One region of the Nocardia sp. NPDC024068 genome, then DNA from elsewhere that is predicted to be linked to it. Evidence: riboswitches for the same ligand, from Rfam matches in the RefSeq annotation. Region 1 holds a riboswitch; the other holds the start of a gene.
The links. Region 1 has a riboswitch for cobalamin ahead of metE (5-methyltetrahydropteroyltriglutamate--homocysteine S-methyltransferase). Riboswitches for the same ligand answer to the same signal wherever they lie in the genome.

Region 1 (3,335 bases):
CCGGCCTCGCGCGCCGCCGCGATCGCCCGCGCCTTGTTACCGGCCAGCTCCAGCACCTCCGAGGCGGGGCCGATGAAGGTGATTCCCTCGCGCGCGCAGGCGGCGGCCAGATCCGGGTTCTCCGACAGGAACCCGTAGCCCGGGTAGATCGCGTCCGCGCCCGCGGTCTTCGCGGCCTCGATGATGGCCTCCACCGAGAGGTACGCCCGGACCGGATGGCCCTGCTCGCCGATCTCGTATGCCTCGTCCGCCTTCAGGCGATGCACCGAATTGCGGTCTTCGTGCGGGAAAACCGCAACCGTTCCGATACCGAGCTCGTACGCCGCGCGGAAGGCTCGAATGGCGATCTCGCCACGATTGGCAACCAAGACTTTCGAGAACATTGACCCAACGTACCCGGCGCCACATCCAGCTTCGACAGCGAAGTCCACTTCACGGAATCTTCACAAGGGGATATGGCAAGCCTGCGAAGTCTTGGTCATCGGGACGTCACAAACAGGCCCGACTCGGCGTCGGGTCACGCCGGGTACCGGCATGAGATGGCGGCCGATTGGGGGCGTGCGACCACTTCCCGGCACGCACCGCCGCCCGCGCCACGGCGATAACGCGCGGGCGGGCTATGGTGGAACACGCAGCTGGTCCGCCGGCCGGACGATGAGGAGCCCCGAGCGTCCGCCCCGGCGTCGAAGCCCGCGACCGAGCGGGTGAGAGGGAATCCGGTGGAAATCCGGAACTGTCCCGCAGCGGTGAGCGGGAACGACCGCCGTTATGAGCACTGGGCGCACGGCCTGGGAAGCGACGGCCAGTAGGTCGGCCTATCGGCCGGTGCCCGCGAGTCCGAAGACCTGCCGGTTGTACCGGGTACGCCGTATCCGGTGACCACCGCCTCGTGGATTGGGCGTCGCGGTCCACCAGTGCTGACACGTCCCGGCCCCGCGGCCGGGAGATCCGGGGTCTCATCGGTGCCGCACGCCCGCGGAAGGCGATGGCAAACCGCACTTCAGTACTGGAGAACACCGTGACCGCTATTCCGCACAGCCCGTTCACCGCGACAGTTCTCGGCCTTCCCCGGGTGGGCCCCCGCCGGGAACTCAAACGCGCCACCGAATCGTATTGGGCGGGGCGTATCGACGCCGATCAGCTGCACGAGACCGGGCGTACGCTGCGCCGCGACCAGTACGCCGCACTGCAGGCCGCCGGACTGGATTCCATCCCGGTCGGCACCTTCTCCTACTACGACCAGATGCTCGACGCGGCGGTGCTGCTCGGCGCGTTGCCGCCGCGGGTCGCCGATATCCCCGACCCGCTGGACCGCTATTTCGCGGCAGCGCGCGGCAACGATTCGGTCGAACCGCTGGAGATGACCAAATGGTTCGACACCAACTACCACTACCTGGTCCCGGAGATCGGCCCCGATACCACCTTCGCGCTCGACCCGGACGCCGTACTCGCCCAGCTGCGTGAAGCGATCGAGCTCGGTGTCCCGGCACGCCCGGTCGTCATCGGCCCGGTCACCTTCCTGAAGCTCGCCAAAACCTCCGTCGGCGCCGGACCGGATCGGGTGGACGAGCTGATCCCGCTGTACCAGGAACTGCTGCGGTTGCTGGCCGAGGCGGGTGCGGGCTGGGTGCAGCTCGACGAACCGTCGCTGGTCACCGACCTCACCGACGACGAACTGGCGGTCGTCCGGCGCGTCTACACCGAGCTGACCGCGCCGGCCGACCGGCCGGCGGTCCTGGTCGCCACCTACTTCGGGCACCCCGGTCCGGCGCTGGCCGCGCTGGCCGCCACCGAGGTCGAGGGCATCGCCGTCGATCTGGTCGCGGGCACCGATGTCGCCGAAGTGGCCGCCGTTCCCGCATTGGCCGGAAAGCTGCTGGTCGCGGGCGTCGTGGACGGTCGCAATGTCTGGCGCACCGATCTGGACAAGGCGCTGTCGACCCTCGCGACGCTGCTGGGTTCGGCGAAGGAGGTGGCCGTATCGACGTCCTGCTCGCTCCTGCACGTGCCGTACTCGCTGGCGGTGGAGACGCAACTCGACGACGCCCTGCGATCCTGGCTGGCGTTCGGCGCCGAGAAGGTCACCGAGGTGCGGGTACTGGCCACCGGCCTGAACTCCGGCACCGAGGCGGTCGCCACGGAGCTCGGGCAGGCGCGGGCCGCCGCGGCGAGCCGCCGCGCCGATCCGCGGATCGGCAACGCCGGAGTGCGGGCGCGGCTGGGCGCGCTGGGTCCGGACGCCATCCGGCGGGCCCCCGCCGAGGAGCGGCGGATCCTCCAGCAGAACCGCCTGCACCTTCCGCCACTGCCGACCACCACCATCGGCTCCTACCCGCAGACCCCGGCGATCCGGCTGGCCCGCGCCGCGCTGCGCAAGGGCGAGATCGACCGGGCCGAATACCAGCGGCGGATGCGGGCCGAGATCACCGAGGTGATCGCCCTGCAGGAGAAGCTCGAGATCGATGTCCTCGTGCACGGTGAACCCGAACGCAACGATATGGTCCAGTACTTCGCCGAACAGCTCGATGGTTTCGCCGCCACCGAACTGGGCTGGGTGCAGTCCTACGGCACCCGCTGCGTACGCCCGCCGATCCTGTTCGGCGATGTCACCCGGCCCGCGCCGATGACCGTCGACTGGATCACCTTCGCGCAATCACTCACCAATAAGCCGGTCAAAGGGATGCTCACCGGCCCGGTGACCATCCTGGCCTGGTCGTTCGTCCGCGACGACCAGCCGCTCGCGGATTCGGCGAAACAGGTCGCACTGGCGATCCGGGACGAGACCGTGGATCTGCAGAACGCGGGTATCCGGATCATCCAGGTGGACGAACCGGCACTGCGGGAACTGCTACCGCTGCGCAAGGCCGACCAGCCCGCCTATCTGGACTGGTCGGTGCACGCGTTCCGGCTCTCCACCGCCGGGGTGGCCGATTCGATCCAGATCCACACGCACCTGTGCTATTCGGAATTCGGTGAGGTGATCGACGCGATCGCCGGCCTGGACGCCGATGTGACCTCGATCGAGGCGGCCCGTTCGCATATGGAGGTTCTCGACGACCTCAACGCGGCCGGGTTCGACGCGGGCGTCGGCCCGGGTGTCTACGATATCCACTCGCCGCGCGTGCCCGGCACCGAGGAGATCACCGCCTTGTTGCGGGCCGCGCTGAAAGCCGTACCCGCCGACCGTCTCTGGGTGAACCCGGACTGCGGTCTGAAGACCCGCGGCACGGCCGAGGTGGAGGCCTCGCTGCGCAATATGGTCGCCGCCGCGCGGGCCGTGCGCTGACGGACCAGTGAGCAACGACCGGTCCGGGCCGTGTGCGGCCCGGACCGGT
Region 2 (3,335 bases), on a different contig from region 1:
TGACGAGGCGCCGCGCCACCAGCCGGCGAAGCGAACGCGGGTTCCGCGGCACCGACCGGTTACCGGATCCCGACGACGACCCTGTCGTCGCCGTACTGCCACACCACACCGGCCTCGGCGAAACCCGCGTCGCGCGCGTCCGGGACGGGCGGCGTCATCGCGCGGTGACCCTGTCGAACCGTGCCCAGCCATGCGAATTCGGGACCCCGGCGGGAAGCCCCTGGTAGCCGGAGCGGGCCGCACTGTTCCACGGTGTGGTGCCGAAGAACACGAAACCTCCTCGGTCGTAGAGTATTTCGTGCATCGTGCGATAGATGGCCGCCCGGTCCTCCACTTCCGGTGTCGCCTGGGCGGCCGTGTACAGCCGGTCGAACTCCGGGTCGGACCACTTGGTCCGGTTCTGCGGCGAGGTGGTCAGCAATCGCGACGCGAAATGGTTGGGAATCGGCAATGGACCGGACTGGCCCATCGTCAGATGCCCGGTCTTCAGCGCATCGGTGTAGTAGCTGTCCTTGGAACCGAGCACCACGTTCACCCGCGCCCCGCAGGCGGCCGCCTGGTCGGCGAACAGCCGGGCCGCCTCGACGAATCCGTAGACCACCGGCGCGGTGAACAGGTCGAAGGTCAGGTCCCGGACGCCCGCCCTGCGCAACAGCCGGCCGGCCTCGTCGGGGTCGTATTCGTGCTGCGGGAGATCGGCGTAGTACTGATTCCCCTTTCCGAACACATCGTTGGACACCTCGCCCTGACCCTCGAGGGCCACCTTCACCAGCTCCCGGCGGTCGAACATCCGCATCACCGCCCGGCGCACGTCCGGCTTGTCGAACGGCGGCCGATCGGTTTTCATGGCGAAGAAGTAGATACCGCTGTTCGGCGTCGACACCAGGTCCAGATCGCTACCGCCCGCCAGGGTCCGATGAGCGGACGGGGTGAGGTTGTCGGCATAGTCGATCTCCCCGCTGCGCACCGCGTTCACCCGGGCATCGGCTTCGGCGCTCACGATCCGCAGTTCCCCGATCCCGGGCTTCCCGTCCCAGTAGTGCTCGTTGGCGGTCGCGACGAACCGCCGGCCGGGCTCGAAGGAACGGAAGACGAACGGGCCGGTACCCACCGGACGAGTGAAATCGGCCGCGCCGTCCTGCACGATCTTGGTTCCGTACACCGACAGCGCGATGAGGAACTCGAACGACGGCTCTTTCAGCACGATCTCGACAGTCCGGTCGTCGATGGCCCGGCAGCCCGGAAGATCGACCTGGGCGAGCGAGGACGCGGCGATGAACGGACGCTTCTGCGCGGGCCCGAGCACCCGGCCCAGGGTGTACAGCACATCGCGGGAGGTGAATTTCCTGCCGTCGTGCCATCGCGCGTCACGGAGTGCGATCCGCCACCGGGTTCCGTCCGCGTTCGGCTCCCCCGATTCCGCCAGCCGCGGGATCGGGGCCATCGTCTCGTCGCATTCGAAGAGGCCGTCGTAGACCGACTTCATCCGCGCCTCGTCGATGAACAGGGTGTTCACCCCGGGGTCGATCCCTTCTCCGGCGCCGGAACCCTGGAACGCCGCGGTGAACACATCGGTGCGAGCGCTCGCCTCGTTCCCGCATCCGGCGGCCAGCGCCGCGGCGGCGACCGCGCTACCGGCCAGGAAAGATCTCCGGCTCAACAGCAGTGGGGTCGGCATATCGGACTCCTGTCGCGTCGGGCCGTGCACGCGACAGACATGCGAAACACACCGCACAGCGGCGCGTTCGGCGCATCGACCAATACCCACGTGATCATGACCGTTCCAATACTTCATCCGCGGGTATCTGGCTCCGGCCCGCGTACGGGCCTCACAGTTGCGGGACAGCGCCGGTTTCGCACCGGTCTTCCCCGCGGACATCGCAGACATTACCGAAGGACTTTCCGGTAGACCATGCAGCCCGATCCGATAGGGCGGCAATCCAATCGAACGGCCTCCCGGCGACACGGCACCACCACCGGAAACAGCCCGGCCGGCGCGGTGCGACCGGAGATCCCCGGCGAAAGACATCGCTCGATCCCGGCGATGAAGCGAACCCCCGGCATGTGACCCAGACCGCGACCGGCCCACGTTTGCCCCTGATCACCGGGGGTAGTTATTCAAGCGGGAGTGCTCTCGTCGTGGCCGGCCCCCGGGGGCCGCTCGGGAGGGGGCGGTCGACGAGCAACAGGTGGCTAGGAGAGTCGGGTGTCGGTAGTTCTCGTGCTTCAGGCACGCGGTCTCGGTGATCTGCTCACTGCGGTCCCGGCACTGCGCGCGCTGCGACGGGCGCGCCGCAACGACCATCTCGTCCTCGCCACTCCGCACCGGTTGCGCCCTATCGTCGATGTGATCGCCTCGGTGGACGAGATCCTGCCGATCGCCGACCCGCAGGGCTTGCGCTGGGACGGTCCCCCGCCGAAGCTCGCCGTCAATCTGCACGGCGCGGAGGCCACCGCCATCGTCGAGCTCACCAAAACCGGCGCCGAGCGGATCCTCACCTATCGGAACCCGGCGTTCCCGGAGATCCCCGGACCCGACTGGCTCGCCGATCGCCATCCGATCGACCGCTGGTGTCATCTGCTCGAATTCGACGGGATCGGCGCCGACCGCCGTAATCTCGGCCTGGTCCCCCCGGTGGCCACCACCAGCCATCGCGACTGCGTGGTGGTGCATATCGGCGCCGGCGCGGCCGCACGGCGCTGGCCCGCCGACCGGTTCGCGGCCGTGATCCGCCATCTACTGGTGCTCGGGCACGAGGTGGTGCTCACCGGCGACGAATGCGATCGCGACGAGGCGCTGGGCATCGCCGCCCGCGCGGGCCTGTCGAGGCACCGGGTGCTGGCCGGTCAACAGAACCTCATCGAACTGTCGGCCACGGTCGCCGAGGCCTCGGTGGTGCTGTGCGGTGATACCGGGGTCGCTCATCTGGCCACCGCGTTCGGGACCCGCACGGTGCAGCTGTTCGGGCCCACCCCGCCGGAGGAGAGCGGCCCGCCGGGACATCTGCGCAACCGCCACGAGGTCCTGTGGGCCGGTCGTACCGGCGACCGGGAAGCGACCACCCCCGATTCCGGCCTGCTGCAGATCGGTGGGACCGAGGTCATCGCGGCCCTGGACCGCCAGCTGCACAAGCGGCGCGGCGAGGCCACCAGCGTTACCGGCGTCTCGTATCGCCGGGTGGGCTGACCCCCGGCCTCCGGGGCTCCGGCCGCAGCTCCGTTCCGCGGGCCTGACTCAGTGCCGCGTTGTAGGCGGCGAGGGCGCTGGGCCAGAACTGCTCCAGATAATCGCGGGCATCACCGAGCCCGCGGGGGTCCAGCGAATAGAGGCGGCG

Region 2: linked by a shared signal. The riboswitch ahead of AB0F41_RS24035 (ABC transporter substrate-binding protein) and the one ahead of metE (5-methyltetrahydropteroyltriglutamate--homocysteine S-methyltransferase) in region 1 are both predicted to bind cobalamin.

Annotation. Positions count from the first base shown of each region.
Region 1 is NZ_JBEZYU010000012.1:99,714-103,048, reverse strand. Features, by position in the region: gene AB0F41_RS13640 (pyruvate carboxylase) at 1-383, opposite strand, end outside; cobalamin riboswitch at 662-868, shown strand; gene metE (5-methyltetrahydropteroyltriglutamate--homocysteine S-methyltransferase) at 986-3,286, shown strand.
Region 2 is NZ_JBEZYU010000042.1:30,964-34,298, reverse strand. Features, by position in the region: gene AB0F41_RS24040 (ABC transporter permease) at 1-52, opposite strand, end outside; gene AB0F41_RS24035 (ABC transporter substrate-binding protein) at 155-1,678, opposite strand; cobalamin riboswitch at 1,779-1,901, opposite strand; gene AB0F41_RS24030 (glycosyltransferase family 9 protein) at 2,207-3,187, shown strand; gene AB0F41_RS24025 (metalloregulator ArsR/SmtB family transcription factor) at 3,156-3,335, opposite strand, start outside.